One region of the Streptomyces sp. NPDC017202 genome, then DNA from elsewhere that is predicted to be linked to it. Evidence: riboswitches for the same ligand, from Rfam matches in the RefSeq annotation. Region 1 holds a riboswitch; each other region holds the start of a gene.

Region 1 (10,269 bases):
GCGCACGTCGAGCGGCGCCACCGCGACGGCCGGCCCCTCGTCGTACTGCTGTGCCCGCTTCTTCTCGCGGCTGAGTCGAGACATCGGTTCCTCACCCTGACACGTCGCCGTACACGTACGTTGTGCTCATCACCCGTGCACTCGGACGTACACGTACTGTTGAGTCTCTCCGGCCGTGCCCGTCCGCACGTCACCGCGGCGTCACAGCCTCGTTCCAAGGACCCGCGGCCACGGGGGTCCGGCGGTGGTCCGGCCGCGCGGCGGGCGGTGGCGACGACGAGGGGGTGCGGGCATGCGGACGACGGACGGGCGGCGGCCGGGACCGGAGATCTGGATCCGCGGTCCGGTGCCCGCGCCGCAGCCGCCGCCGTGGCCGTACGGCGCGGCGGCCGGACCCCGTCGCTTCTCCTGGCTCGGCACGCACGGCGGGGCGGGTGCCTCCACGCTCGCCGCGGTCTACGGCGGCCACGACTGCGGACGTGACTGGCCCGGTCCGCACGACCCGCCGTCCGTGCTGCTCGTGGCCCGGACCCACGCGGCCGGACTGGAGTCGGTGCTGCGGGCCCTGGAGGTCTTCCGGCGCGGGCAGGCGCCGCCGGGCCTCGACCTGGACGCGGTCGTGCTGGTCGCGGACGCGCCCGGCCGGCTGCCGCGCCCGCTGGCGCAGCGGGTGCGGCTGATCGAGTCGGCCGTCGACGTGTACCGGGTGCCGTGGGTCCAGGACTGGCGCCTGGGTGACCTGTCGGGCCCTCCGCCCCGCGAGACGGAACCCCTGATCCGCCTCACGGGCACGGCCGTCCGGCGGACGCGCTGAGCGCGGATCCGTCGGAGCCGCGGGAACCCCCGCGCGCGGCGCCGCCCGCCTCCTCGGCCGTCGGGCTCGCGGCCGCCGTACGGGAGGGGCGGTCGCGGGCCGTCGACGTGGTGCGCGGGGCCCTGGAGCGGATCGAGCGGGCGGACCGTGCGCTGGGGGCGTTCGCCGAGGTGTGGGAGGACGCGGCGGCGGAGCGGGCGGCCGAGGTGGACGCGCGGGTCGCCGCCGGTGAGCGGCTGCCGCTCGCGGGAGTGCCGATCGGCGTCAAGGGGCGGCACGGGCTGCGGACGGCGGGACCGCTGGTGGCCGCCGGCTGCGTGCCGGTGGGCGCGACGGCCGTGCCCGGGCCCGGAACCCCCTGGCAGACCTGGGGTCTCGGCGCCCGCGGCCGTACCGTCAACCCCTGGCGGGCCGACCGCACACCGGGCGGTTCCTCGGCCGGTTCGGCGGCGGCGGTCGCGGCCGGCCTGGTGCCGCTGGCGACCGGCAGCGACGGCGCGGGCTCGGTGCGCATCCCGGCCGCCTGGTGCGGCGTCCTCGGCCTGAAGGTCACGAACGGCCGCTTCCCGTCCCCCGACCGCACGGGGCTGGCGGCACCGGGCGTCCTGGCACGGTACGCGGCGGACGCGGCGGCGTACTGGGCGGTGCTGTCCGGCCGGGCGGTGCCGTGCGGAGCGGGGCCGGGGCGGCGGCTCGGGGCGCCCACCGCGGTCTTCTCCCCCGGTCTGGGGTTCGCCGAGCCCCGCCCGGAGCCCCTGGCCCTCGCCCGGGCCGCCGTGGACCGCCTCGCCGACGCCGGCGCCGTACGGCTGTCGCGGTCGGGGGCGCCGGTGCGGCTGGAGGATCCCGCACCCGCCTGGTTCGCGTTGCGGGGGCCGGGTGCCACCTCGGCGGTCCGGGGACAGCGGGGCGTCAACGACCGCCGGCTGGCCGCCCTCTTCGACCGGGCGGACCTGTTGCTGACTCCTACGACCCCTGATCCGGCGCACGGCCACGACGGCCCCGGCGACCGTTGCTCGACGGCGCTGACGTGGGCGTTCAACCTGAGCGGGCATCCGGCGATCAGCATTCCGGCGGGGGTCGGCGCGGACGGCTGCCCGGTGGGGCTCCAGGCGGTGGCGGCGCACGGGCGGGAGAGCGTGCTGCTGGCCCTGGCGGCGGACGCGGAGGCGCTCACGGGGTTCCGGGCTCCCCCTGGCACCAGTGATTGCACATACATATAATGCAGATGCGCTTATTGATCGTGCGCCGACCATTTGGGGGATCCATGAGCACTCGCCGTTTCCTGTTCGTGCTGGGCAGCAGCCGTCCCGACGGCAACACGGAGCGGCTGGCCCGCGCGGCCGCCGAGCAGCTGCCCGCCGACGTGGAGCAGGAGTGGATCAGCCTCGTCGAGCATCCGCTTCCCGACTTCGAGGACCAGCGCCACGACACCGACCACGTCCGTCCCACCGAGGGCAACGCGGCCCTGCTGCTCGACGCCACGCTCGCAGCGACGGACATCGTGATCGCGTCGCCGCTGTACTGGTACACGCTGTCCGGCCAGGCCAAGCGCTACCTGGACCACTGGTCCGGCTGGCTGCGCGTCCCCGGCGTCGACTTCGGGGCGACCCTCGCCGGGCGCACCCTGTGGGGCGTCACGGTGCTCGCCGAGGAGGAGCAGGCGGTGGCGGACCCGCTGGTCGGCGCGCTGCGGAACTCGGCCGCGTACCTGCGGATGCGGTTCGGCGGGGTGCTGCTGGGGAACGGCAGCAAGCCGGGTGACGTGCTGACCGACGCGCAGGCGCTGACCCGCGCGAAGACCTTCTTCGAGCGGCCCGCGCCGCTCGCCCGCTACACGTTCGAGACCGACCACGCGTTCGAGAACGACCACTCGCTCGAGACCGGCTGACGGCCCGTGCCCGCCTGCCGAGGGGGGTGACCGGCGGGCACGGCCGTCACGCCGTCACGTCCTTCGCCGTGAACCGCGCCCAGGCCGCCGACCCGAACACGGCGACGTACACCGCCTGGAGACCGAGGTTCCTGCGGAGTTCCTCCCAGTAGACCGGGTCGCGCATGAGGTCGGCGAAGGACAGCCAGTAGTGGGAGAAGAGGTACGGCTGGATCGCGTGCAGCTGCGGGATCTGGTCGAGGATCTGCACGGTGATGAGCAGGCCCACGGTCGTCGCCATGGCCGCGATGCCGCTGTCGGTGAGCGTGGAGACGAACATTCCGAGCGCGGCCAGGCCGAGCAGCGAGGCGGTGACGGCCAGGGAGATCAGCAGGGCCCGCCCCAGGCCGTCGGCGAAGGAGACGCGGGTGCCGGAGATGGTCGTGAGGTCGCCGAGCGGGAACAGCAGCGCGCCGACCGCCAGCGCCGACACCGCGACGACCAGGGTGGCCAGCAGGCAGAAGGTCACCGTGGCCGCGTACTTGGCGAGCAGCAGGCGGGTGCGGCCGGCGGGGGCGACGAGGAGGTAGCGCAGGGTGCCGGAGTTCGCCTCGCCGGCGACCGCGTCCCCCGCGACGACGCCGACGGCCATCGGCAGGAAGAACGGGAGCGTCGCGGCCAGCGCCGTGAACACCAGGAACAGGCCGTTGTTGGTGATCTGCGCCATGAAGGCCGGCCCCTCACCGCCGCCGCCCCGCTGACCGCCGGCCGGTCCGTCACCGGTCTCGATCTTCACGGCGATCCCGACGAGCACCGGTACGGCGGCCAGCACACCGAGCAGGGCGAGGGTGCGCCAGCGGCGCAGGGTGACGGCCAGTTCGCTGCGGAAGAGTCCGAGGCTCCACAGCGGGTTCACCCGCCGGAGGCCGCCCTCGTCCCGCGGTGCGGCTTCCGGTACGGCTCGCGGCGCCGCTTCCGGTGCGGCCTCCGCTTCGGCATGCCCATCCCGCTCAGCCCCCTCAGCCCGCTCAGCCCGCTCAGCCCGCTCAGCCCGCGACATCGAAACCCTCCCCCGTGAGTGCGACGAACGCGTCCTCCAGAGAGGCCCGTTCCATGCCGAAGCCGCGCACCCGGACGCCTGCCGTCACCAACGCCGCGTTCAGATCTGCGAGTTCGCGGTCGGCGGGCTCGCCCGTCACCCGGTCCTCGGTGACGACGACGTCCGTCACGCCCTGTTCCTTCAGCACCCGGGCCGCGTCCGCCGTGTCCGGAGTGGTCACGGCGAGCCGGCCGCGCGCCCGGGCCGCCAGGTCCGACACCGGCCCCTGGGTGAGGAGCCGCCCGCGTGCCATGACGGCCGCGTGCGTGCAGACCTGCTCGATCTCGTCGAGGAGGTGGGAGGAGAGGAAGACGGTGGTGCCGTCCGCCGCCAGCTCCCGCACGAGGACGCGGATCTCGCGCATGCCCTGCGGGTCGAGACCGTTGGTCGGCTCGTCCAGGACCAGCAGCCGACGGGGCTGGAGGAGGGCGGCGGCCAGGCCCAGCCGCTGCTTCATGCCGAGCGAGTACGCCTTCGCCTTCTTGCCGGCGGCGGTCGTCAGGCCCACCCGGTCCAGCGCCTCGGCCACGCGGACGCGCCGGGTGCGGGGGTCGGCGGTCGGATCGGCGGCGTCGTAGCGCAGGAGGTTGTCGCGGCCGGAGAGGAAGCCGTAGAGGGCGGGGCCCTCGATGAGGGCGCCGACGTGCGGCAGCACGGCGCGGGACGCGCGGGGCATGGGGTGCCCCAGCACCCGCGCCGTGCCGGAGGTGGGCGCGATCAGGCCCATCAGCATGCGGATGGTGGTGGTCTTGCCGGAGCCGTTCGGACCGAGGAAGCCGAAGACGCTGCCCGCCGGGACGGCCAGGTCGAGGCCGTCGACGGCGAGCTGTCCGCCGCGGTAGCGCTTGGTGAGGGCGCGGGTGCGGATGACGCTGTCGGCGTCCGTGACGCCGTCCGTGACGCCGTCCGTGACGCCGTTCGCACCGGCACCGGCGACGCCACCCGGAGCGGGCGGGCGGGGCAGCGCCCGCGCCGCCGACTCGTCGTCCATCGGCTCCCCCGATCGTCGGTTCACGTCAGGGTACTTACTGCCCCGCGTTCGCCGCCTTCACGAGGGCGTCCTTGGTGACGGCGCCGACGTAGAGCTTGCCGTCGTCCGTGACCAGGGCGTTGACCAGGCGGGTGGAGAAGACGGTGCCCGAGCCGAACTTGCCGTCGACCTTGTCGCCGAAGGAGTCGAGGAAGCCGCCGAGACCGCCCGCGTCGGGAAGGTCACCGGCGGAGGGGACGCCCTCGCCGCCGGTGTCGAAGGTGGCGACGGAGGTCCAGCCCTCGCCGAGGACGTCGAGCCCGGCCAGGCCCTCGGCGAAGCCCTCCTCCGCGCCCTTGGGCGGCCCGGGCACCCCGTCCGCGGCGTCCGCGGCGTCCGCGGCGTCCGCGGCGTCCCCCTCGGTCACCTTGGCCCCCTTGGGCGGGGTGAAGTCGAAGGTGGCGGCACCGGGCCTGGCGAAGCTGACCTGGGTGAAGCCCGCGTCGACGACGGCGGCGCCACCGCCCGCCGGGGTCAGCGTGAACTTGAGCGGCAGTCCCGTCCTCGCGTCCACGGCCACGCTGATCGCGCCGACGGTCGAACCGGACTGCTTCGGCTCGACCAGCAGCTTGTAGGCGTCGCGGCCGGCCACCTGGACGGTGCCGTCCACGGTCACGGACGTGGTGTCGTCGACGGCCTTCAGGGCCTCGTCGGTGAGGTCCTTGGGCGTGGCCGGGACGGGCTCGGTGGCCTTCCCCTGCTCGACGGTGGAGTGGTGGACCTCGTTGGAGGCGCTGTCGTACCCCCACACGTCCTTGCCGTTGTGGATGAGGCTGTACTCGGCGGCGCTCTCCAGGAGCGACAGCTTCTGCCGGTCCGGGCCGTCGGCGGCGACGCGCAGGGTGTGCGTGCCGGAGGCGAGTTCGGTGAGCTTGGTGGAGGGGTCGGCGGCGGACCCGCCGTCGTCGCCCCCGGTGGCTCCGGAGAGCAGCCCGCTCTCCAGGCCGCCCAGGTCGGGCAGGCCGAGGTCGGTGGTGATCTTCACCGTGCCGGACAGCTGCTGTACGTCCGACGCGGCGATCTTCTCGATGAGCTGCTGTGCGGTGATCTTCGGCAGGTCGGGGTCCCCCGAGTCGGCGAGCGCCGGGACCAGCCCGATCGTCGCCGCCGCGACACCCACCACGGTGACCGGAACGATGTACCGCACCGCCCTGCGCCGCCCGACCCGCAGATCGTCGGCCTCCCCGGCGTGCGTGCTGTCGTCGGATGCGTACGGTGCCATGTGTGCCTTACCTCCGTCGTCGGCGGCGGCCGGTCGTCGCGCGGGTCAGCGTCCCCCACCCGAGCCGCCATTCTCACCCGAATCGGTGAGGAGTGGTGATTTCCGTAGCTCCCATCTGACCAAATCGGCCGGACGCTTACGTCAACCCGCGGACCCAAGTCGACGTACGCCTGGGGTATGACGCGGGGGCGGAAGTGTCAGGGTGGGGTGAGGGGCGGAGACCGGGGTGGGATGAGGCGGGGACCGGGGCGGGACGGGCGGGGCCGGCCCGGTACGCGTCAGCCGCCCGGTGGACCGCCGCGTCTCATCCCGCCCGGTGGACCACCGCGTCGCACAGCTCCATCAGGGCCACCTTCGCGTCGCACTCCCGCAACGGCACCAGCGCCGCCCGGGCCTCCTCGGCGTACCGCACGGTGTCCCGTCGGGCCTGCTCCAGCGCGGGGTGCCCGCGCAGCGCGGTGAGCGCCTCGGCGAGCCGGGCGTCGTCGCTCAGGTCGGAGTCGAGCAGCTCGCACAGCGCGATGTCCTCGGGCAGGGCCATCCGGGCGGCCCGCTCGCGCAGCCGCAGCACCGGCAGCGTGGGGATGCCCTCCCGCAGGTCCGTCCCCGGCGTCTTGCCCGACTCGTGCGAGTCCGACGCGATGTCGAGCACGTCGTCGGCGAGCTGGAAGGCGACGCCCAGCCGCTCGCCGTACTGGGTGAGCACGTGCACGACGGTCTCGTCGGCGCCGGCCATCATCGCGCCGAACCGGCACGCCACCGCGACCAGCGACCCGGTCTTGCCGCCGAGCACGTCGAGGTAGTGGTCGACGGGGTCCCGGCCGTCGGCCGGCCCGGCCGTCTCCAGGATCTGTCCGGTGACGAGCCGCTCGAACGCCTCCGCCTGCACCCGCACCGCCTCGGGCCCGAGGTCGGCGAGGATGTGCGAGGCACGGGCGAACAGGAAGTCGCCGGTCAGGACGGCGACCGAGTTCCCCCAGCGGGTGTTCGCGCTGGAGACCCCGCGGCGCACCTCGGCCTCGTCCATCACGTCGTCGTGGTACAGCGTGGCCAGGTGGGTCAGCTCCACCACCACGGCGGAGGGCACGATGCCGGGCGCGTACGGGTCGCCGAACTGCGCGGCGAGCATCACGAGCAGCGGCCTGAACCGCTTCCCGCCCGCCCGGACGAGGTGCTGCGCGGCTTCCGTGATGAACGGGACCTCGCTCTTGGTGGCCTCGAGCAAGCCTTCCTCGACAGCCGTCAATCCTGCCTGGACATCGGCTTCCAGAGCCTGGTCCCGCACGCTCAGCCCGAACGGCCCGACGACGGTCACGAGGGGTCTCCTGTCTGCTGGTGTCTTCTGGCGATTACGCGGTTTGTCGATAGGTCGCTGCCCTCACTCAAGTCAGCGTATCCGGTCACGTTTCGATCACCGACAGGCCCCACGTCCCCCCGTCTCGAACTTCGCTCGACCGGGAGGCGTCCCCCGAGCGGCCGGGCGGCGCCGGATCACTGCCGTCATGTCGCCGATCGATCGGTACGAGCGGCCGACGCGAGCGGCCGGAACGAGCGGCCGGAACGGGCCGCGAAACGGACCGGCGCCCCCGCCCGGCCGCCCTCGACCCCCGGCCGACCGCCCTCGCCCCCGGCCGACCACAGCCGTCGGACCCGCCCTCCCCGCCGACCCCGCGGGAGGGGACCACACGCCTGCGCATCCGTTCGCCCTCCCCCACGAGACGGCCCACGAGCACCTCCGCATCCGTGTGCCCGACAGAGCCCTCCGGTACGCCCGCGCGCGGCACCCACCGACGGACGAGCCCCTACCGGCATCCCCGGGAGCACCCCGGTCCGGCTCCGCGACCGCACCGCGGCACGCGCCCGCCCGCGCCCGCCCGCGCCCGCCCGCGGCGGCGGCAGCGGCAGCGGCAGCGGCAGCGGCAGCGGCAGCGGCAGCGACAGCGACGAGGTCCCACCGGACGACGGCACGCGCACGGAGGAGGACGACGAGGCGGTGCTCCACCGGACCCGGCGAAGACACACCCCACGCGCGCCCCTTTGAAAGGGACTTGACGCTCAATGCCCGTTTTACCCCTCTTGTGGACGCTGGTGAGTTGGCTCACTGCGGGCACACACGGCCGACCTGGCACGGAAGTTGTGATTCCACTTTGCCCGTAGGCGAGTTGACACTTGGCGAACGCAAAGGATCAAGCGGGCATACACCTCTGATCAAGGTCAATAGGTGCCATCTGTGAATCCGGCACTTGTTCCGGACATGTGCTCTCGCATACGTTCCCGGCCTGTCGGGCAGACGCCTAATCCTGCCGCCGCCCGTCATCCATCGACCGACACTCACGCACGGCAGGAGCGGGGGACCCAGGTAAGTCGCCGGACCGCACGTCACGCACGTACCGGACCGGCTCGGGGTGAAGTCGCGTCGCCGCACTCCCGCGGCGGCCGGCCGGGCACTTTCCAGCCCGAACCCGACAGCTCACCTCGTAGGCGCCGGAGAGGAACCTTTCGCCATGCCTGCCGCCGTTCAGCACCGCCGCACCCGCCTCGCCCGCACCCTCGCCGTCGCCGCCACCGGCGCCGCCGTGCTGGCCCTCCCGCTCATCGGCTCGACCAGCGCCTCCGCAGCCACCACGGCGTCGGCCACCACGGCCGCCACCACCACGGCCGGGTACACCAACAACCTCGACGGGTGGATCCGCGAGTCCCTCGCGATCATGGCCGAAAAGGGCATTCCGGGCACCTACGACGGCATCTACCGCAACGTCATGCGGGAGTCCTCCGGCAACCCGAACGCCATCAACCTGTGGGACTCCAACGCGGCCGCGGGCATCCCGTCCAAGGGCCTGCTCCAGGTCATCGACCCGACCTTCGCCGCGTACCACGTGGCCGGCACCGCCTTCGACCCGTTCGACCCGGTCGCCAACATCACCGCCGCCTGCAACTACGCGGCCCAGCGGTACGGCTCGATCGACAACGTCTTCGGCGCCTACTGACGGCTGCCACCCCCCGCCGGTCCACCCCGCTGATCCGCCTCGGGGGACGAGGGCCCCGGTGACGGGGCCCCGCCGCGCTAGGGCGTGTCTGACAATTCCCGTCGGGCGCGCGACGCCTGGCACGGCACCTCGCCGCGTTGTCGGATCACCCGAGTACATCCAGTACACGGGCGATCCTCCGCCTTGCGATGCACCGCACCAGACGCCGCGCACTGATCCGACGCGAATTGTCAGACACGCCCTAGGGAAACAGTCTTTCGAGGACGACGGCCACGCCGTCGTCCTCGTTCGACGTCGTCACCTCGTCGGCCACCGCCTTGAGTTCCGGATGGGCGTTGGCCATCGCGACGCCGTGCGCCGCCCAGTCGAACATCGGGAGGTCGTTGGGCATGTCGCCGAAGGCGATCGTGTCTTCCGGCCGCAGTCCGAGGTGCTCGGCCGCCAGGGCCAGTCCGGTGGCCTTGGTGACGCCGCACGGCTGGAGCTCCACCGTGCCCGGCCCGGACATCGTGACGGTGGCCAGCGAGCCGACCACCGAACGGGCCGTCGCCGCCAACTCGTCGTCGGACAGGGTGGGATGGCGCAGCAGGACCTTGCTGATCGGCTCGCACCACAGGTCGTCGCGCGCTCCGACGCGCAGGGCCGGCAGCGTCGGGTGCGGCATCAGATAGCCCGGTTCGATGAGCGTGAGCCCGTCGACGCCGTCCTGGTCGACCGCCGCGTACACCTCGCCCACCTCGGCCTCGATCTTGCCGAGCGCCGTCTCGGCCAGCTCCCGGTCCAGGGTGACCGACCACAGCAGACGGTCCGCTCCGGCGTCGTACAGCTGCGCGCCCTGTCCGCACACCGCGAGCCCCCGTCCGCGCAGGACGTCCAGCAGCGGCCGTACGCGGGGGGCCGGCCGGCCGGTCACCACGAGATGGCGGGCGCCTGCGGCCGTCACCCTCGCGAGCGCGTCGAGCGAGCGGTCGGAGAAGGTGTCGTCGCCGCGCAGGAGCGTTCCGTCCAGGTCGGTGGCGACGAGGGAGTACGCGCAGCGCGCGGCGGGTGCGGTGGGTGCGGCCATGATCAGAGAATACGGACCGCGACGGGCTCCGACTCACCTCCGGTTCGGCACCGTTCACGCGGGAAACGGCTTTCCGCCGCAACGCCGGGTACCGGAACGTTGAAGGCCTATGCACCGGTTGGCAACAACTTGGTCCGCTACCTACCGCCCCCGGCACCTGGAGCGGTACCGTCCAGACAGT
Region 2 (10,269 bases), on a different contig from region 1:
CCAAGGCGCTCTCCGGCGGCTATGTGCCGGTCGGCGCCACGCTCGGCAAGGACTGGATCTTCAAGAAGGTCTACTCGTCCATGGACCGGGTGCTGGTGCACTCGGCGAGCTTCGGGTCCAACGCGCAGGCCATGGCGGCCGGGCTGGCCGTGCTGTCCGTGATGGAGAACGAGCAGATCGTCGCGAACGCCCGCGTGACCGGGGAGCTGCTGAAATCCCGGCTCGCGGCGCTGACCGACAGGTACGAGCTGCTCGCCGACGTGCGCGGGCGGGGCCTGATGATCGGCATCGAGTTCGGCAAGCCCCGCTCGCTGAAGCTGCGCAGCCGCTGGACCATGCTCCAGGCGGCCCGCAAGGGCCTGTTCGCGCAGATGGTGGTCGTCCCGCTGCTCCAGCGGCACCGCATCCTCACCCAGGTCTCCGGCGACCATCTGGAGGTGATCAAGCTGATCCCGCCGCTGGTCGTGGGGGAGCGGGAGGTGGACCGGTTCGTGGACGCCTTCACCGAGGTGATGGACGACGCGCACACGGGTGGGGGACTCGTCTGGGACTTCGGCCGGACGCTGATCAAACAGGCGGTGGCCAACCGGTAGGGAAACCGGTGGAGCGATCGGTGGACCCTCCCCGAGGGCTCTTTGCCTCTCAGGCAATAAATTTGCCGCAGAGGCAAAGTTCCGGCTGAATGAAGGTATGAGCCACCCCACTTCCGAGGAGGCCGGGCCCGCTCCCGGGCCGGTGGACGACCTCGGCGTCGTCGCGCCGCAGCTGCGCGCCCTGCGCCGGCGCGCCTCCCTCACCCTGGAGGCCGCGGCCCGCACGGCCGGGCTGTCGCCGGCCCACCTCTCCCGGCTGGAGACCGGGCAGCGCCAGCCCTCGCTGCCGATGCTGCTCGCGCTCGCCCGTGTCTACGGTACGACCGTCTCGGAACTGCTCGGCGAGAGGGTCGCCGACCGGGACGCCGTCGTGCGCGCCGCCGACATGGAGCCCACCCACGCGGGCGGCTGGACCTACCGGCAGTCCGGCGCGCCGGGGCGGGGCATGCAGGCGCTGCACGTGCAGGTGCCCCACGGCTCGCAGGGCGACATCGTGCGGGTGCATCCCGGCGAGGAGTGGCTGCACGTCCTGCGCGGGCGGCTGCGGCTGCGCCTCGGGGACGCCACCCACCTGCTCGGGCCCGGCGACAGCGCGCACTTCGACTCGCTGACCCCGCACCGCATCGCCGCCCAGGACCCCGACGGGGTCGACCTGTTGTTCGTCCACACCCTGTTGCAGAGCCCGACGGCCGCCCTGTGCCTCGGCCCCACCCCTGGAGAGACGCCATGACCGACATGGAGGAGAAGTTCCCCCGGAGCCTGTGGATCCGGCTGATCATCTACATCGCGGTGGGGCACCTCTTCGCCGGGTTCCTCTGGCTGCTGTTCGAGGTCGGCGCCAAGCAGTAGGCGGCGGGGGACCGGACGCCGGGGGTGCCCGCTCAGTCGAGCAGGCGCTCCCGGAGCCGTTCGCGGGTCTCCGGGGCCAGACCGAGGCCCTGCTCCAGATAGGCCTCGACACCGCCCCAGGTGTCCTCGATGGTGTGGAACGCGGCCGCGAGGTACTCCGCACGGGCGTCGAACAGGGGGCTCAGCAGCTCCATGACCTCGGCGGAGTACGCCTCGGGGGAGGTGCCGTTGCGGCGCACCTTGTAGCGGCGGTGCTTGGCGTTGGACTCCAGGTAGTCGGCCAGGATCGCCTCCTCCTCCACGCCCACCGCGAGCAGCGTCACGGCGATGGACAGGCCGGCCCGGTCCTTGCCCGCCGCGCAGTGCATGAGCGCCGGGACGCTGTCCTCGGCGAGGGAGTGCAGCACGCGCGAGTGCTCGCCCGTGCGCTCCGTCACGATCGAGCGGTAGGAGGCGATCATCCGGCCGGCCGCCTTGCCGTCGCCGAGGATCTCCCTCAGCTGCTCGATGTCGCCGTCGCGGACCATCTTCCAGAACTCGGCCCCGTCCGCCGGGTCGGAGAGCGGCAGGTTCACGTTGCGCACGCCCGGCAGCTCGACGTCCGGGCCCTCCAGCCTCTGGTCCGCCGCGTTGCGGAAGTCGAAGACCGTGTGCAGGCCCAGCGAGGCCAGGAACGCGGCGTCCTCGTCGGTGGCGTGCGCGAGATGTCCGCTGCGGAACAGCACACCGTGGCGGACCCGTCGGCCGTCGACGGTCGGCAGGCCGCCCACGTCCCGGAAGTTGCGCACTCCGGCCAGCTCGGGCTCGGTCGACGGGATCTGCTGCGTCACGGGGGCTCCTCCCGGTCGTCGGTCCCGGCCGGCGCGGCTCGACGTGGCCACCGGAACACTTCCCTGACCATACGACATGGATGCCTGGGGCAAACGGGTCCTCGACCAGGCCTTCGAGACCGCCGCCGACCCTGTTCGAGACCTGCGCCGAGCCTGTTCGAACCGAGGGTCCGGCGCGCGGTCCGCCGGCGGAGGTCCCTCCTGGAGGGCCGATCGGTGCGCACCCGGCACATGGTGACCCTGACGCGCTGGTTGTCCATTCACGCCGCATCTGGGCGTTCTGTCCGAATTGAATCCTTCATTCCAACTCGCTGTGGAATAAGGGGCTCTGGGGACCTGTCACGTGAGCAGCGTCATATCCGTGACCGTGAGTCGCCTGTCATGCTCACGTAATACGGTGGTTTTCCAAGGCTGTTCATCGGAAAACCGGCCCCTCGATTCACGGAAAGTGACCGGGAATTCCCGCCGGGGATCAAGAGAAAGCCTCGACGAGTACAACCTTCGCTTGTCCCTGTGCGTCGTGGTCGCTTACGTTCCAGACCAATCCGGACGGACGCCCAATCCTGCCGCCGCCCGGAGCCCGCACACTCACCCGTGAACGGCAGGAGCGGGGGACCCACAGGCAGTACCGCCTGTTCCGGTCTCCGGAACGGCTAGGGGTACAGCCGCGCCCCGGCGCGGCCGGACATCTCCAGTCCGCACCCGACAGCTCACCTCGCAGGCGCCGGAGAGGAATTCGCCATGCCCGCCAAGGGTAAGCACCGCCGTCCGAAGCCCCAGCGCTTCACCCGCTCCATCGCCGCCGCCGGAACCGGCGGCGCCGCGCTCGCCCTCCCGCTCATAGGGGCCACCGGTGCGCACGCCGCACCGTCGCAGTCGGCGACGCAGGCGGTCTCCGCGGCCTCCGCGCTCTCCGCCGCTCCGGAGAAGGCCGTCCAGGCCGTTCCCGTGACGCAGAAGTCCGCGAAGTCCGCCACGACCTACACGGTGCGTTCCGGCGACTACCTCTCCAGGATCGCGGACGAGCAGAACGTCAGCGGCGGCTGGACCCGGCTCTACGCGGACAACCGTGAGGCCGTCGGGGACGACCCCTCGCTGATCCACCCGGGTCTGAAGCTGTCGATCGGCGAGAAGGCCGCGACGGGCGCGACGGGCACGACCAAATCGCCGTCCGGTTCGTCCGGTTCGTCTGGTTCCTCCTCCTCGAAGCAGTCCTCGGGCTCCACCGCGAAGTCGTCGGCGTCCTCGAAGTCGTCCTCCTCGGACTCCACGAAGCCGTCCTCCTCGAAGGCGTCCACCACGCAGGCCGCCGAGAACACCGCCGCCGCCACCGGCTTCGCCCTCCCGGTCTCCGGCGCGACCGTCGGCACCCCGTACAAGATGTCCGGCAGCATGTGGTCCAGCGGGTACCACACCGGTGTCGACTTCGTCGTCCCCACCGGCACCTCGCTCAAGGCCGTCGGCGCGGGCACGGTCGTCTCCGCGGGCTGGGGCGGCGCGTACGGCAACCAGGTCGTCATCAAGCTCGCCGACGGCTTCTACGCCCAGTACGCCCACCTGTCCTCGCTCTCCGTCTCGGCCGGCCAGTCCGTCTCCGCCGGCCAGCAGGTCGGCCTCTCCGGCTCCACCGGCAACGTGACCGGCCCGCACCTGCACTTCGAGATCCGTACCGGTCCCGACTACGGCTCGGACGTCGACCCGGTCGCCTACCTCCGCTCGCACGGCGTCTCCGTCGGCTGACGCACCGTCCGACCTGCTGTCCGACGCGCCGCCGAAGGCCGGCCCCCGATCCCCGGGGCCGGCCTTCGGCGTTCCCTTGCCCCCCGGAGCCGTTTCCGGATCGACGGCTTCCGGACGCGGTCGTCGCGCGGCGCGAGCGACGAGGGCCTTATTCCCGCATTGGCCAAGTCTTTAGGAGTGGCTTATCTCACCGCCCGTCAACCCCTGCCTACGGTCGCGTAGGTCACATTCGAAGGTGAATCATGAACGGCTGTGGCAGACGATTCGAAGAATGACAACAGCTCAGTGATCGGGTCGTACGTGGCGGTGGGGGACAGCTTCACCGAGGGCGTCGGCGACCCCGGTCCCGACGGGAGGTTCGTCGGCTGGGCCGACCGGTTCGCGGTACTCCTCGCGGACCGGCGGCCCGAAGGTGACTTCCGGTACGTCAACCTCGCGGTGCGCGGCAAGCTGCTCGACCAGATCGTGGAGGACCAGCTTCCGCGAGCGGTCGAGCTGGCGCCGGACCTGGTCTCCTTCTGCGCGGGCGGCAACGACATCCTCCGGCCCGGCACCGACCCCGACGAGGTCGCCGAACGCTTCGAGCGGGCGATCGCGGCCCTCGCCGCGGTGGCCGGCACCGTGATGGTGACGACCGGTTTCGACACCCGTGGCGTCCCCGTGCTCAAGCACCTGCGCGGCAAGATCGCCACCTACAACGGACACGTGCGCGCCGTCGCCGACCGGTACGGCTGCCCGGTCCTCGACCTGTGGTCCCTGAAGTCCATCCAGGACCGGCGGGCCTGGGACGGCGACCGGCTCCACCTCGGGGCGGAGGGCCACACGCGGGTGGCGCTGCGCGCCGGTCAGGTCCTCGGCCTGGAGGTGCCCGCCGACCCGGAGCAGCCCTGGCCGCAGCTCCCGCCGCGCGGCACCCTCGAGATCCGGCGCGACGACGTGCAGTGGGCGCGCGAGTACCTGGTGCCGTGGATCGGGCGCCGGCTGCGGGGGGAGTCCTCGGGCGACCACGTGACCGCCAAGGGCATCCTCTCGCCCGACGACATCAAGATGCGGATCGCCGCGGTGGCGTGAGCCGGCCGACGCGGCCGGCCGTTCCCGGGGAGCGGCCGGCCGCGCCACGAGCGAGGCGGGCGTGCCACGAGCGAGGCGGGCGTGCCACGAGCGAGGCGGGCGCGCGTACGGGCCCGCCGGTGGCCCGTGCCGGGGCACCGGCACCGGGGGACCGGCGCTGCCCGCGACGGTGCGCGGACCCGGCCGGTCCGGCTTCAGCGCCCCCGGGCGTCCGACGGTCCCGCCGGCCCCAGTTCCCGGGTCAGCGCCTCCTCCACCCACTCCTGCGCACGGCTCCGGGACACCGCGCCGTCGTAGGACGTGAGCTGTACGGCGAGGCCGTCGAGGAGGGCCGTCAGGCGCAGGGCCGTCCCGGCCGGGTCGGGACAGCGGAACTCGCCCGCGGCCACCCCCTCCGCGATCACCTCGGCGAGCGCCGCCTTCCACCGCCGGTCGAGATCGCGGGCGACCTCCCGCAGCGCGGGTTCGCGCAGCGACACCGCCCAGCCCTCGATCCACAGCCGCCAGCCCTTGGCCGGCCCGGTGGGGGCGTACCAGCGCACCGCCGACCGCAGCCGGCGCAGCGCCGTCGTCCGGCGGCCGAGCAGCTTGCGCAGATGGGCCAGGTCGCCCTCGGCGGCGTAGGCGAACGCGTCGGCGACGAGCCGCTCCTTGGTGGAGAAGTGATAGAGCACCAGCGCGTTGCTCACGCCGAGCGCCGAGGCCACGTCGGCGATCCTGACCGCCGCCACGCCCCGCGCCTCGATCTGCTCGATGGCCGCCCGCAGCAGTTCCTCGCGCCGCTCGGCCACACTCAACCGGACCCTTGCCACGCCGTCACCCTACACAGGGCCTGCGACCTGCGCGGACGCCGTCAGCGGTGGTGGCCGAAGCGTTCCGCGATGACCGGCAGCCGCTGTCCGGCGATGGCGTGCGCGGCCTGGCGGGGGGTCGTTCCGTCGGACTCCGCGCGCGCCAGTACGCGTTCCACCAACGCGCGCATCGAGCGGCGCGTGTGGGCGAACGCCTCCCCGGCGTCCGCGCCGATGTCGCCGAACAGCGTCCACCACCACCAGGCGTTCGTCCCGGAGTTGACGACGACGTCCGGCAGCACGCTCACCCCGCGCGCGTGCAGCAGCGCCTCCGCCTCGGGCAGGACCGGCATGTTGGCCGCCTCGGCGATCCAGCGCGCGGTGATCCGCTCCTGCTCCCGCGGCCCGATCGCGTACGACACGGCGGCCGGCACCAGCACCTCCGCCTCGGCCGACAGCCAGGCGTCGCCCGGGAGTTCGGCGAAGCCCGGGCGCAGCGCGCCGCGGTCGACGGTGCCGTGGGCGTCCCGCGCGGCCAGCAGCGCCTCCACGTCGAGGCCCGCCGGGTCGGCGATCGTGCCCTTGACGTCGGCGACGGCCACCACCGTCAGCCCCGCGCGCGCGAGGAAGCGCGCCGTCGCCCCGCCCATGGTGCCGAACCCCTGGAGGGCCACCCGGGTGCCGGCGTACGGCACCCCGGCCCGGTCCAGGGCCGTGAGCACGGACTCGGCGACCCCGCAGCCGCCCACCAGCTCGTCCAGGCCGATGCCGTCCACCTCGACCGCGAAGGCGTCCGCGAGCCGTGCGCGGGCCGCGTGCTCGTCGTCGAGCAGCGGATAGACGGCCTGGATCGACGACACCAGCCCGGCCTCGGCGGCGGCCCGGTCGACGACGTCCTGGCTGAGTCCCAGGTCCTCACCGGTGGTCCAGCAGCTCTCGACGTACGGCCGTACCGCCCGCAGGTACCGCACCAGCAGCCCGTACGCCTCCGGGTCCCGGGGATCGCAGTCGATGCCGCCCTTCGCCCCGCCCAGCGGGACGTAGCGCGCCTCCGGGTCGTAGTGCAGGGCCTCCTTGAGGCTCATGCCGCGGGCGAGGCCGGTCACCTCGTCGAGGGTGCAGCCCTCCCGCATCCGCAGGCCGCCGCTGCAGACGCCGCGCACCAGCCGGTCGACGACCAGGTGACCTTGGCGGCCGGTGAGGTGGTCGGTCCAGGTGAGGGACAACAGGGGGGCGGTCATACGGGCTCCTCGCCGGGGACCTTTACTGAACAGTGGGTCAGTATCGGGAACCTGCGGGCGCCGTGTCAACGCGCCGCGGCCACCCCCCTGAACGGGTGAGCGGGGGTTTGTCGGACCGGCCGACCATAATGGGAAACCTCAGCGACCCCACCTGGAGGTACCGTGGCCGGATTCCGTTCCCTGAGCCCCGGGCTCCGCGCACTGCAGCCCGAGGCCTTCGGCGCGGACCCGAGCGGTGAGCGCATGGCGCGCATCCGCAGATCACCCCACTTCGCGAACGGGGTCTTCCAGAACCCCGGCGGGGAAGCCAGGACCCGGCCCTCGGCCTCCCCGCTCGACCTCGCCAAGGCCTTCTTCGACAAGGACACCCGCCCCCGCCGCGCCCCCACCGGCACGGTCCCGGTGCACCCCACCACCCTCGCCGACCTGGCCCGGCCGCCCGCCACGGGCCTGCGCCTGACCTGGATGGGGCACTCCAGCGTGCTCGCGGAGATCGACGGGCACCGGGTGCTGTTCGACCCCGTCTGGGGCGAGCGCTGCTCCCCCCTCCCCTTCGCGGGCCCCAAGCGCCTGCACCCGGCCCCCCTGCCGCTGGCCGCGCTCGGCCCGGTCGACGTCGTCGTCATCTCGCACGACCACTACGACCACCTCGACCTGCCCACCGTCAAGGCGCTGGCGGGCACGGACACCCTGTTCGCGGTGCCGCTCGGCGTCGGCGCCCATCTCGAACACTGGGGCGTGTCCGCCGACCGGCTGCGCGAGCTGGACTGGCACGAGGCGACCCGGATCGGCGGCCTCACCCTCACCGCCACCCCGGCCCGTCACTTCTGCGGCCGGGGCCTGCGCAACAGCCAGCACACCCTGTGGGCCTCCTGGTCCGTCGCCGGCGACGAGCACCGGATCTTCCACAGCGGGGACACCGGCTACTTCGACGGCTTCAAGGACATCGGAGCCGAGCACGGCCCGTTCGACGCCACCATGATCCAGATCGGGGCGTACTCGGACATGTGGCCGGACATCCACATGACCCCCGAGGAGGGACTGCGCGCCCATCTCGACCTCCAGGGCGGCAGTCCGGGCGGGGTTCTGCTGCCGATCCACTGGGGGACTTTCAACCTGGCGCTGCACGCGTGGGCGGAACCGGGGGAGTGGACGAAGGACGCGGCCGAGGAGGCCGGCCAGGCGGTGGCGTTCCCCCGTCCCGGCGAGCCGTTCGAGCCAGGGGGGAAGCTGCCGGCCGAGCCGTGGTGGCGCGGGATGTCCCATCCGATTGCGCACCCGTGGCGGCGTCCACGGGGTGCTGAGAGTGCGGCCGGGACGAGCAGGGGGGATCTCGACCTCGCTGGTGAGCGGTGACGTCGGTCGGGGACGAGCTCGGCGAGCGAGAAGCCGCTCGACCGCCGGTCCGACCGGGGCGCCCCGGTCGGACCGGCGGTGGCGGTGGCGGCGGTGCGGTGGAGCGGGGCCGCTGCCGCCGGCCGGCCCCGCCGGGACGCCTCAGGGACCAGGAGCGGGAGGTCGCGGGCCGGGCAGGGGGAGGGGGCGCGGGCGGGCCGCGTCGATGCCGTCGAGGCGGGCGAGCGCCCCGCACACCCTGTCGACGTCCTGCAGGCCCAGGCACCGGTGGTGCGCCAGACGGTTGCGGGCTTTGTGCAGAGCCTCGCACAGCGTGCCGAGCAGATCGGTGGAGGAGCCGGCGAAGAGCTTCATGAGGAAGCTCAGTTCGGAGAGCTCCATCAGGGACGGGGAGGAGGGCACGCGGTAGTCCCTGCCCTGGCCGCGCAGCCGATGGCGGGCGCGGTCGCGCAGACTCTGCACACTCATCCGGTTCAGCCGCAGATACGCGTCCTGCAGCTGGCCGCGGCCCGAGGCCAGCAGCGGGTAGACGACGCGCAGTTGGGCCCGCCACACCGCGGTGCGCAGGTCCTCGGTCAGTTGGTGTTCCGCCGTCCCGCCGCCCGGGGAGCGCAACCGGTCGGTGATGCGGACGTGCAGTCGCCCCTCCCAGGCGTCGACGGCACCGTCGGCCCAGGCGTCCCGGAGGTCCTGGGCGGGAGCGGGGGTGACGGGCCCGAGGTGGCGGCCGACCGGGGCGGCCGCGAGGCCTTCCGGGGAACAGCACAGGGCGTCCCGGATCGACTTGACCGCGGCCTCGTCGTTCTCCCACACACCCAGACCGGGTACGGCGAGCAGGGCGGGCAGCAGGGCGAGGTCCGGGCCGGCCAGCTCGGCCGCGGCCTCTCTGCGCAGCTGCGTCCGCACGGCGCGGGCATAGGCGGCTTCAGCCGGTGAGGCAGGGGGGATGGCCCGCAGGCCGGCGGCCGGCGGCCCGTCGCCGCCGGTGGCGTCGCGCTCGGACAGAGGCTCGGGGGAGGGCCGGACCGCTTCGGTGTGCGCGGCCGCGGTCAGACCGTCGAGCCGTCCCAGGACGCCCCACCACCAGTGGATCCGTGCCGTGTCCGGATCCGACCGGGCGGGGAGGTCCGCGGGAATGTCCCGGTACCGGGCGGCGAGCAGCAGACGCGGAGTGCACTCGGCGGGCGGCGGCTCCGCCCGTACCTGGTGGGTGAGCCGCTGGTACAGCGCCACCAGGCCGTCGAGATCGGGTTCGAGCCAGGAGCGCGCGCTGACGAACCAGCGGGCTCCTGTCCGGCCCCCGGTGAGCAGCGTCTCCAGTACGCGCTCCAGCGGGTCCTCGTCCTCCGCCGGCATCCGTGCCTCCAGGGCGTGCTGGAGACGTGCGCCGAACGACGGGACCGCGGCGAGGTCGCGCGAGCCGTCCGGAGCGGGCGGACCCCAGATGCTGCGGCGCGGTGGGCGGGCCCCGGTCCGCGGCCCGGGAACCCCCGCCTCCGCGAGCTCGGCGTGCACGTTCTCGACGCGGGCGCCGGCCGTACCGGCGACCACCTCGGTGAAGAGCCGGTCCGCGGTGCCGTTCTCGACCAGATGGTCGGGAAAGAGCCACAGGCAGCTGCGGCCGTGGTGCAGGTCGTGGGCGACGGCGCCCACGTGGTCCCGGACGCCGGGCAACCCCGCCGTCAGCGGATGGCCGACGCTCGCACCGGGCCCCGGCACCGCCGTCCGCGCGTCTTCCGGATCCACGGGTGCCGCACGCGGATCCGGCGCGTCACCCCGCGGCGCCACCGGTGCCCGC
Region 3 (10,269 bases), on a different contig from region 1:
CGTAGACGCCGTCCTTGTAGAACTCGGACGCGGCGACGTCGAGCGCGAGCGCGATCTGCTCGCCGGGGACGTAACCCGCCTGCTTGATGGCCTCGATGATGAGGTCGAGCGCGGCGCGGTTGGACTCCAGGTTCGGGGCGAAGCCGCCCTCGTCGCCCAGGCCGGTGGACAGGCCCTTGGTCTTCAGCACCTTCTTGAGGGTGTGGTAGACCTCGGCGCCCCAGCGCAGGGCCTCGGAGAAGGACTCCGCGCCGATCGGGGCGATCATGAACTCCTGGATGTCCACGTTGGAGTCGGCGTGCGAGCCGCCGTTCAGGATGTTCATCATCGGAACGGGCAGCAGGTGCGCGTTCGGGCCGCCCAGGTAGCGGAAGAGCGGGAGGTCGCTGGCCTCGGAGGCGGCGTGGGCGACGGCGAGGGAGACGCCGAGGATGGCGTTGGCGCCGAGGGAGCCCTTGTTGTCGGTGGCGTCCAGGTCGAACATGGCCTGGTCGATCAGGCGCTGCTCGGTGGCGTCGTAGCCGACCAGCTCGGGGCCGATCTGCTCGATGACGGCCAGGACGGCCTTCTCGACGCCCTTGCCCTGGTAGCGGTTCGGGTCACCGTCGCGGAGCTCGATGGCCTCGAAGGCGCCGGTGGAGGCGCCGGAGGGGACGGCGGCACGACCCGTGCTGCCGTCGTCGAGGCCGACCTCGACCTCGACCGTGGGGTTGCCTCGGGAGTCCAGGATTTCCCGGGCTACGACGACGTCGATGGACGGCACGAGCATCTCCTTCTTGGGATGTGACGCTGGTTGTGCGGGGCGCGGGCGGGCCGTGTGGAGGCCTTGCCGAGCCTTGCGACTAGAGCCTAACCGCCTCGGGGCGTCGGTCGGCCGACCGACCGTCCCGTGGACAGGGAGACGGTACCCATTGTTTCAGCCCGGAACAAAGGGGGTGGCCAACAGAAGGCGGCGAACGGGAAAAGAAAACCCCGCCCGGGTGCGTACGGGGGAACACGCACCGGGGCGGGGGGACCGTGGGGACGGGGGCTCCCTCACGAGGCTCTCGGCGTGACCGCCTCGGCCGTGAGGGGGCCGCGGTCCGGCCGGGAGCCGGAGGTCACTTCAGGTGCAGCTGCTGACCCGGGTAGATGAGGTCGGCGTCCTGGACGATGTCCTTGTTCAGCTCGAACAGCTCGGCCCAGCCGCCCTTGACGCCCTGCGCCTGGGCGATGGAGCTGAGGGTGTCGCCCGTGGCGACCTTGTACTCGCCGTCACCCTTCTTGACCTTCTTGCCGGTCGGGGTGGTGACGGTCTTCTGGGACTTGGCCGCCGGGCGCTCGGCGGAGCGGGAGGCGCTCTGCTTCTCGGTGGAGCGGGTGGTGGTCTCCGAGGAGGAGGAACCGCCGGCCGAGGAGCCGCCGGCGGACGAGCCGCCGGTGGAGCCCGAGCCGCCGTTGTACGCGGCGCCGGACAGGCCCACGCCGCAGACCGGCCAGGCGCCCTTGCCCTGGCCCGCGAGGACCTTCTCGGCGATCTGGATCTGCTGGGACTTCGAGGCCTTGTCGGCGGTGCCGGCGTACTGCGTGCCGCCGTACGCGGCCCAGGTGGAGGCGGAGAACTGCAGGCCGCCGTAGTAGCCGTTGCCGGTGTTGATGGACCAGTTGCCGCCGGACTCGCACTGGGCGACGGCGTCCCACTCGGAGGTGGTGGCGGCGGAGGCGTTGCCGGCCGCCATCAGCGGGGCGGCGATGGCGACACCGGTGACACCGGCGAGCGCGGCGGCGCGGGTGGCCCTGGACGGACGACGGTGCTTGCCCTTGGCGGAAAACAGCATGGTGGATCCCCTCACCGACGCCTGCGAGGTGAGCTGTCGGGTTCGGGCCGTGTGAGTTGCCCGGCCACTCCCGTCCGGGAGCACTGCTCCCGGGAGGTGTGGCTTCACCCCGAGCCGTTCCGGTCGACCGACCGGTGCGGCACTTACCTTGGGTCCCCCGCTCCTGCCTACGGCGCTTGACGCGACGACTGTTCCCGGGCTGCCACTGGCAGGATTCGGCGTTGCGACAGCCGGGGCTCGGGTTGCCGAGCGGTCACGACCGTAGACACGCGCTCGGCGGAATTTCAAAGACGATCACGCCTTCTGAGACTCATCCCACACTTTGATCAAAACGGACATTCAGCGCGAAGTGTGACGTGAACTCCCGCTGCTTTTCCCGTTTTTCCGCCCTATTCCACCCCTGTGTCGAGCGTCTGACCGGGGGTGATGTTGTTCGGGTCGGCGCCGATGGCGTCCTTGTTCTCGGCGTAGAGGGCGCGCCATCCGCCGTCGAGGTCAAGGGAGTCGGCGATGGAGACGAGGGAGTCGCCGTCGCGCACGACGTAGGTGCCCACCGCGCCGCCGGAGGCGCCCGCGGCGTGCCGGCCGGAGGAGGCGGTGGTGGTGCCGTCCGGCACGACCTCGTCGGCGGAGGTGCCGCGGTGGCGGCCGGAGGCGAGGGAGCCGGTGTCGACGAGGCTCCAAGAACCCGCCTCCTGGACCGACTTGTCCGAGTCGTCCACTTCGGGGGTGGCCGTGGGCGAGCCGCCGTCCGCCCCCGAGGTGCCCGCGTCGGCGTCCGCCGGCGCATCGGACTTCGAGGAGCCGTCCGGCTTGCCGGAGGAAGAGGACGAAGCGGACGGAGAGGTCTCGTCCGTGGCATCCGGGGAGGATTCGGCCGACGGGGAGGCCGACGCCCCCTTGCCGTCCGAGGAGTCCGAGGAGTTCGAGGAGCCCGAGGAGCCCGAGGAGTTCGAGGAGCCGGACGACCCCTTGGACAGGTCGGACAAGCCGGACGAAACGGAGGAGCCGGACGATTCGTCCGCCACCCCGGTGTCCAGGCTGCCCGCGCCGTTCTCCTTGCTGAGCCCGGACGTCAGCCCGCAGGTGCCCCAGGCGCCGACGCCCTGGTCGGCGAGGACCTTCTGCGCGACGGATATCTGCTGGTTGCGGCTGGCCAGGTCGGGGCGCTCGGCGAAGTCGAGTCCGCCGTACGCCTCCCAGTCCTTCTGACTCAGCGACAGGCCGCCGTACTCGCCGTTGCCCTGGTCGGCACTCCAGGAGCCGCCGGACTCGCACTCCGCCACCGTGTCCCACACCGTGCCGTCGGCCGCGCTCGCGCCGGTGGCGCCGAGCAGCGGGATGGCGATCGCGGAGCCGGTCACGCCGGCCGCGACGAGGAGGGCCGGAGCCTGGCGGGGGCGCCGGTGTCGACCGTTCCCGGAGAGCATGCAAGGGCCTTTCTCGAGACAGCAGTGCTTGCACGGGCCGCGAAACGGGGGCGCCGCGCTGACAGGTGAACGTATCGGCAGACGATCACTTGTCACAAGTTAATGCCGCGCAGATCACGTGAAGATCACAGAAGTGAGGAATGGTCACTTCTGCTTCGCCGTCCGGGCACATAACGGATGGTCAGCGGACGGCTGCGGGGGGTTCACCGGAAACGGCCGGGCCGAACCGCACGGGCAGGGTGCGCAGTCCGCGCATGATGAGACCGCCGCGCCACCTCAGGTCGGCCGGGTCGGCGTCCAGTCGCAGATCGGGCAGCCGGGTCAGGAGGGTGGCCAGCGCGGTCTGCCCCTCCAGGCGGGCGAGGGGGGCGCCCAGGCAGTAGTGGATGCCGTGGCCGTAGCCCAGGTGCTGGTTGTCGCGGCGGGACAGGTCGAGGACGTCCGGGTCGGCGAACCGCTCCGGGTCCCGGTCGGCGGCCGCCAGGACGACGAGGACGGCGTCGCCGGGGGCGATGTCCTGCCCGCCGACGGTCAGGGGCTCGGTGGCGAACCGCCAGGTGGCGAGTTCCACCGGGCCGTCGTAGCGCAGGAGTTCCTCCACGCCGGTCGCCAGGAGGTCGCTCTCGCCCGCGGCCAGGGAGTCCTGGAGGCGGGCGCGCTGACCGGGGTGGGTCAGCAGGGCGTAGGTGCCGTTGCCGATCAGGTTGACCGTCGTCTCGAACCCGGCGAACAACAGGATGAAGGCCATGGCGGCGGCCTCGTTCTCGGTGAGGTGCTCGCCGTGGTCGGAGGCGCGGATCAGACCCGAGATGAGGTCCTCGCCGGGGGCCGGATCCGCGGGAAGCTCCAGGCGCTTGCGGTGGATGAGGTCCAGGAGGTAGCCGCGCATCTTCTTCACCGACCGGGCGACGCCGCCGCGCGGGCCCCCGCCGTGCCGGATCATCATGCCCGCCCAGTCCCGGAAGTCGTCCTGGTCCTCGCGGGGGACGCCGAGCAGGTCGCAGATGGCGTGGATGGGGAGCGGGAAGGCGAAGTCGTGGATGAGGTCGGCGGTGCCCCGCTCCGCGAACCGGTCGATGAGCCCGTCCGCCAACTCCTGCACGCGGGGCGCGAACTCGGCGACCCGGCGGGGCGTGAACGCCTTGCTGACGAGGCGTCGCAGTCGGGTGTGGTCCGGCGGGTCGATGTTCAGCAGGTGCGTCATCAGCTCGGCCTTGCGCTCACCGGGGATCCCGGTCCTGCCCCTGGCGTGCGCGGGCTCGTCGTGGTGCGCCGGGTTCTTGCTGAGCCGCTGGTCGGCGAGGGCCTGCTTGGCATCGGCGTACCGGGTGACCAGCCAGGCCTCCACCCCGCTGGGCAGCCGCGTGCGGTGCACGGGCGCGTGCTCGCGGAGCCAGGCGTAGGCGGGGTAGGGGTCGGTGGCGAACTCCCAGGTGAACAGGGCTGGCGGGGACGGCTCGGGTGCGGGCTGCTGGGTCACTCCCCGACGGTAACCGGGCCGGGCCGGCGACCGCGCGCGGCCCGAGGCGGCCACGGCCCACGGCCGCCGGTCGCGGGGCCTCGGCGGGACGGAACCCGGAGCGCGGAGGCGGGGTTCCGTCCCGGCCTCACGGCGCCCGGCGCGGGACCACGTCGTGGCCGTCCGGCTCCCCCGGCCCGGCTCCGCTCGATGCCCTCGCACGCCTCGCGGGCGCCGCCCCGATGTGCCCGGCACCGCGCCCGGCACCGCGCCCGGCGGTGCCCGGCGACAGCAGGCGGCAGGCGGCAGGCGGCAGGCGGCAGGCGGCAGGCGGCAGATGATGCTCAGCGGGCGGCGGGTGGTGCTCGGCACCCGGCGGCAGCGGGCAGCGGGTGCCGCGCGGTGTGCGCCCTGTGCGGTCCGGGTCCCGCGCCGCCCGCGCGAGCGCCGTCCTCCTTACTCCCCGACTCCCTCGGCCGAGCGGATCGCGTCCCGGTAGGTGCGGGCCGCCGCTCGCAGGGCCGCCTCCGGGTCCACGCCCTCCTCCTCCGCGCGGGCCGCCAGGGCGAGCAGTTCGTAGCCGATGCCCTCCGCCGCCGGGAGCGGCACCTCCAGGTGCGCCGAGCGGACCCTCGACGCGAGCTTCGCCGCCAGGGCCAGGCCCGGCTGGTGGAGGGGGATGCCGTCGGTGACCGACTCGCGGCGCTTCTCGACCGCCTTCGTGCGCAGCCAGTGCTCCTTGACCTCCTCGGGGGTGGTCGCGGTGGCGTCGCCGAAGACGTGCGGGTGGCGGTGGATGAGCTTGGTGACGATCGTGCCCGCGACGTCGTCGACGGAGAACGGGGCCTCCTCGTGCTCCTCGGCGATGCGGGCGTGGAAGACGACCTGCAGGAGGACGTCGCCCAGTTCCTCGCGCAGTTCGTCGCGGTCGCCGTCCTCGATGGCCTCGACGAGTTCGTACGCCTCCTCGATGCCGTACTTCGCGAGGCCCTGGTGGGTCTGCCGGGAGGACCAGGGGCACTCGGCGCGGATGCGGTCCATGACCTGCACGAGGTCGAGGAGGCGGGCGCCGGGGAGGTCGTAGGAGGCGGGGAGCAGCTCCAGGTCGGGCATGGTCACGCGGCCGGAGCCGGCCAGGCGGGCCAGGCCGTCGGTCAGGGCGGGCTCCCCCTCGCCGGTCGCCACCACGACGACCGTGCGGCCGCCGGCGCAGGCCGCGAGGAGGTCCTCGGCGGTGGGGGCGGTCTCCGCCACCGCTATGCCGGCCTCGCGCAGGTACGGCAGCTGGGGATGGGTGCCGTCCGCGCACATCACCTGGTCGGCCTCGCGCAGCGCCTGCCAGGCGGGCCAGGACAGCAGGCCGGGGGCGACCCGGTGGCTGGTGGTGAGCAGGACGACGCGGCCGGGGGCCGGGGCGCCTTCGGGACTCGTTGCGTTCACTCCCCGAACGTAACCCAACCCGCCGACGGCCCCCGGCCGTGCCGGACGGTCAGGCCGTCTGCGGGGGCTGGGAGGCCGTCGTCACGTCGCGGACCCACGGTGTCCTCGCGTCGACGCGGCTGACCTTCTGCACGTCCCAGGCGCCGTAGCGCGGGTTGAGGTCGACGTCGAGTTCCTTCGACGCCTTCGACAGGGCGTTCCAGAACTCGGGCCGGCTGGTGTCGGTGCCGAGCTCCGTGGCGAGTTTCTGGGCCTCCAGCTGGAGGCGGAGGTTCTCGTCGAGGCGCTGCGGCGGGATGCCGTACTGCTGGAGCCAGGTGCTCTCCAGGCCCTTGGCGCCGCCCGCCTGCTGTTCCAGGCCGGCCCGCATCGCCTGGACCTCCTTGCGGCTGACGGTGACGCCCGCGTCCTCGGCGGCACGGTGCAGCACCCGGTCGAGGACCATGCCGTGCAGGGTGTCGCGGGTGAGGGTGCCGGTGCGGGCGATGGCCTGGGCGTACTGGGTCTCGTCGGGGACGGCGGCGCGCTGCGCCTCGCGCACCTCGTTCACCCGGCTCTCCAGCTGCGAGACGGTGATCCGCTGGCCGCCGACGACGGCCGCCGCTCCGGGATGGGCCTCGTTCCCGCAGGCCGTGAGGAGGGGGCCCGCCACGACGATCGCGGCGGACAGCAGGAGCGCGGTGCGACGACGGCGGTGCAAGGAAGCCTCCCGAGGAGATTGTGCGGCGGTGCACAAAGTCTTGCGGTGATCGATGGTAGGCAGTGGTGCGGCTGGGGCCAACCCATTGGACCAACGATTCACCGGGACTTCGGGCACCGCCGCGCCCGCACCCGTGCGGGGAGGTCAGCCCACGAGGGCGACGGGGGCGTCCCAGGCGTTTCGGTCCACGGTGATCGTGTAACCGCCGCGGGTCTCCTTGCTGTTGACCATGTACTGGTGGCCGCGGCTGTGGTCGGTGTACTGGGTCGCGGCCCACGGCCAGTCGGTGGTGGTGGTGTTCTGCTTGTCCCACAGGGCGTACCAGAGGTTGCCCGGCAGGTCGGTCTTGTTCGTCGCGGTGGCGATCGCCTTGGCGCTGGAGCTGCTGAAGCCGTAGTAGCCGGCCCGGTAGGTCTTGGCGCGCAGGGTCTTGGTGAAGGAGCGCACGTAGGTGAGCACGGCGTCGTTGCACGCCTTGTTCGTGATGTCGTACGGCTCCATGTCGAGGTAGATGGGGCTGCCGGCCTTCATGCCGAGCGCGCCGGCCTTGGCGACCGCGTCCGCGGCGTCGGTGGCGCCGAGGGAGGCGGCGGTGGCGGCGCTGATCTTCTCGGGGCTGGTGCCGGTCTGGCAGGGCGGCTGGGCGCCGACGTAGAGCGGGATGAGCTTCCAGCCGGCCGCGTCGACCGACTTCACCCAGGACGCGGTGAGGTTGGCCTGGGTGCAGCCGCGGTTCTTGCCGCCGACGTAGACGGCGGCGGCGCCGTAGAAGCCGTCGCTCTTCCACGCCTTCATCGCGGCCAGGGAGGGCGCGGTGCAGGTGTCGAAGGCGCGGCCGGTGTAGGTCTTCTGGGCGGGCCAGGTGGTGGCCGCCATCGACGTCTGCGCGGCGATCCCGGCCCCGGCGAGGACGGCGGCGCCGGCCACCCCCCACGTGATGTACCTGCGTCTTCTGGACTGCCGGTGCTCGGCCATCCCCACCCCATCGTTTCGTCCGCGCGCGCACGGCCCGGTCGTGGCGTACGCGTGTGCGCAGGTGTGTGCCCCCTGAACCGGACGCACGGTACCCGGCGGCTCCCCCGCGATCGGGAAACACCGGGCCCTCACAGCGACAAGATTCGCTCATGTCACGGTAAAGACAGGGAGGTCCGGACGGGCCCCGCCGTGGCCTAATCTTGCTCCCTGGCTACTAGGGGGGCGACATGACGACAGTGATGACGGATGCGGACAAGCGGCTCGAGGCGGGCTGGCTCCAGCGGATCGCCTGGGTGGCGCTGGCGTGGCTGTCCTTCGGCCTGCTGGCGTGGGTGCCGTTCCTGTACGTGGCGATCCGCCGCGGGCGGTCCTCGGACTGGGTGGCCTTCGGCGCGTACGCGCTGTACGAGTGCGTGACCGTGCCGTGGATGGCGACGGACGACAGCTCCGACGGGGACGGGTTCATGGGCCTCGCCATCATCGTGACGCTGGTGACGGCGGCCTGCATGCTGCTGTTCGCCATGTTCGACCGGCGGGTCCCGACGATGCCGGCGATGGCGTACGGCACGCCGGGGCCGCAGGGACACCCCTACCAGCAGGGGTACCCGTACGGGCGGTAGTCCCGGTACGGGGCCCGGCGGCACCGGCTGTCTCGGCACCGGCTGTCTCGGCACCGGCTGTCTCGGCGGCGTCGGGCTGCGCGCTCAGCCGGCGTGGAAACGTTCCGGCGCCCTGGTCGGGTTGCCGCCCGTGGGGAGTTTCTGGTCCGGGCAGCCGGAGAGGACCTTCTTCATGGCGGCCTGCTCGGCGGCGGTGACCCACAGCTGGTACTTCTTCTTCACCGCGACCTGCGCCGCCACGTACGGGCACCGGTAGGCCTTGTTGGGCGGCAGCCAGGTCGCCGTGTCGCCGTCCCCCTTGGAACGGTTGGTGCTCGCGTCCACGGCCAGCAGGTTGAGGGGGTCGTTGGCGAGGGCGATGCGTTTGCTCGCGTCCCAGTACTTGGCGCCCTTCTGCCAGGCGTCGGACAGGGCGACGACGTGGTCGATGTCGACCTTGCTGCTGCCGCGCCGGTAGGTGACGTGCTTGCCGGAGTACGGGTCCGACTCCAGCACGCCGTAGGACACCTTGCAGGTGCCGCCGGTGAACCGGACGTCCTCCAGATCCCGTTTGAGGATGTCGTCGCGGGTTCCGCAGTCGTTGGAGTCGGTGTCGGCCCAGGCGCGGCCGAACTTGTCCCGGTCGTAACCGGTGCGCGGCGCCCGCCCCTTCACGGTGAGCGACTCGGCGGCCGCCAGGGCGGCTCCCCCGCCCCCCGTGCGTCCGGACCCGGTGGAGCCGGTGCCGGTGACCTGGTCGGTGCAGCCGGACATGACGCACACCAGTACCGCGGCCGTCGCCGCTCCGCCGCTCAGACGCCGCACGCGTCCCTCCCTCGCTGGACCACCGACACCCGCACAGGGCGTTTTCCCCCGCCGGACCCGTGTACACCGTAGGCCAGGGGCGCACGGGGGCGGGCCGGGCGGGCCGTCCGCGGAGCGAGCCTCCCGCGGACGGCCCCGCGCCGCCCTTCGTCCGTGGGGCCGCGGGGCACGGGCCCCGGCGCCCGGACCCCGGGCACCGGACCTCGCGCAGCGGTGCCCGCCCGCCGCCCGCGCACGGTGACTACCCCAGCACCGTGACCAGGAACTCGCCCACCCAGCCCAGCAGTTCGCGCCCGACCAGCGGCTTGCCGCCGACCTTCGCGGTCTTGGGACGGGGTACGAGGAGCTGGTGCGCGGCCGGCTTGACGACCGTCCCCGGGTAGACCCGCTTCAGCCGCAGTTCCTGGGACTCGCGCAGCTCCACCGGCGCGAACCGGATGTTGGTGCCCTGGAGCATGATCTCCCCGACGCCGCACGAGCGCGCGAGCATCCGCAGCCCGGCCACCAGCAGCAGGTTCTCCACCGGCTCGGGCAGCTTGCCGTAGCGGTCGACGAGTTCCTCGCGCACGGCCTTGACGTCGTCCTCGGAGTTGGCCGAGGCGATGGCCCGGTAGGCCTGCAGGCGCAGCCGCTCGCCGGGGGCGTAGTCGTGCGGGACGTGGGCGTCGACGGGCAGCTCGATCTTGACCTCGAGAGGGACCTCCTCCTCGATTTCGCCGGTCTCCAGCTGCCGCCGGTAGTCCGCGACCGCCTCGCCGACCATCCGCACGTACAGGTCGAAGCCGACGCCGGCGATGTGTCCGGACTGCTCGCCGCCGAGGAGGTTGCCGGCGCCGCGGATCTCCAGGTCCTTCATCGCCACGTACATGCCCGCGCCCATCTCCGTGTGCTGGGCGATGGTCGCCAGGCGCTCGTGGGCCGTCTCCGTGAGCGGCTTCTCCGGCGGGTACAGGAAGTAGGCGTAGCCGCGTTCGCGGCCGCGGCCCACCCGGCCGCGCAGCTGGTGCAGCTGGGACAGGCCGAA

What was found. Region 1 has a riboswitch for cyclic di-AMP ahead of ACH4N1_RS15140 (transglycosylase SLT domain-containing protein). Riboswitches for the same ligand answer to the same signal wherever they lie in the genome.
Region 2: linked by a shared signal. The riboswitch ahead of ACH4N1_RS07850 (peptidoglycan DD-metalloendopeptidase family protein) and the one ahead of ACH4N1_RS15140 (transglycosylase SLT domain-containing protein) in region 1 are both predicted to bind cyclic di-AMP.
Region 3: linked by a shared signal. The riboswitch ahead of ACH4N1_RS10435 (transglycosylase family protein) and the one ahead of ACH4N1_RS15140 (transglycosylase SLT domain-containing protein) in region 1 are both predicted to bind cyclic di-AMP.

What each region holds. Positions count from the first base shown of each region.
Region 1 is NZ_JBIRNP010000006.1:204,947-215,215, forward strand. It holds gene ACH4N1_RS15100 (tetratricopeptide repeat protein) at 1-84, opposite strand, end outside; gene ACH4N1_RS15105 (hypothetical protein) at 293-814, shown strand; gene ACH4N1_RS15110 (amidase family protein) at 922-2,037, shown strand; gene ACH4N1_RS15115 (flavodoxin family protein) at 2,082-2,705, shown strand; gene ACH4N1_RS15120 (ABC transporter permease) at 2,752-3,744, opposite strand; gene ACH4N1_RS15125 (ABC transporter ATP-binding protein) at 3,731-4,774, opposite strand; gene ACH4N1_RS15130 (outer membrane lipoprotein carrier protein LolA) at 4,809-6,035, opposite strand; gene ACH4N1_RS15135 (polyprenyl synthetase family protein) at 6,340-7,350, opposite strand; cyclic di-AMP (ydaO/yuaA leader) riboswitch at 8,351-8,534, shown strand; gene ACH4N1_RS15140 (transglycosylase SLT domain-containing protein) at 8,540-9,022, shown strand; gene ACH4N1_RS15145 (HAD family hydrolase) at 9,264-10,088, opposite strand.
Region 2 is NZ_JBIRNP010000003.1:47,278-57,546, reverse strand. It holds gene ACH4N1_RS07870 (aspartate aminotransferase family protein) at 1-593, shown strand, start outside; gene ACH4N1_RS07865 (helix-turn-helix domain-containing protein) at 691-1,323, shown strand; gene ACH4N1_RS07860 (DUF6126 family protein) at 1,320-1,442, shown strand; gene ACH4N1_RS07855 (tyrosine-protein phosphatase) at 1,475-2,272, opposite strand; cyclic di-AMP (ydaO/yuaA leader) riboswitch at 2,852-3,009, shown strand; gene ACH4N1_RS07850 (peptidoglycan DD-metalloendopeptidase family protein) at 3,014-4,012, shown strand; gene ACH4N1_RS07845 (SGNH/GDSL hydrolase family protein) at 4,298-5,083, shown strand; gene ACH4N1_RS07840 (TetR/AcrR family transcriptional regulator) at 5,278-5,895, opposite strand; gene ACH4N1_RS07835 (Glu/Leu/Phe/Val dehydrogenase dimerization domain-containing protein) at 5,937-7,115, opposite strand; gene ACH4N1_RS07830 (MBL fold metallo-hydrolase) at 7,278-8,471, shown strand; gene ACH4N1_RS07825 (hypothetical protein) at 8,613-10,217, opposite strand; gene ACH4N1_RS07820 (hypothetical protein) at 10,243-10,269, opposite strand, start outside.
Region 3 is NZ_JBIRNP010000004.1:82,532-92,800, forward strand. It holds gene eno (phosphopyruvate hydratase) at 1-769, opposite strand, end outside; gene ACH4N1_RS10435 (transglycosylase family protein) at 1,101-1,817, opposite strand; cyclic di-AMP (ydaO/yuaA leader) riboswitch at 1,821-2,002, opposite strand; gene ACH4N1_RS10440 (transglycosylase family protein) at 2,207-3,247, opposite strand; gene ACH4N1_RS10445 (cytochrome P450) at 3,429-4,727, opposite strand; gene ACH4N1_RS10450 (nucleoside triphosphate pyrophosphohydrolase) at 5,163-6,146, opposite strand; gene ACH4N1_RS10455 (SurA N-terminal domain-containing protein) at 6,196-6,846, opposite strand; gene ACH4N1_RS10460 (glycoside hydrolase domain-containing protein) at 6,991-7,821, opposite strand; gene ACH4N1_RS10465 (hypothetical protein) at 8,049-8,441, shown strand; gene ACH4N1_RS10470 (HNH endonuclease family protein) at 8,526-9,245, opposite strand; gene mfd (transcription-repair coupling factor) at 9,487-10,269, opposite strand, start outside.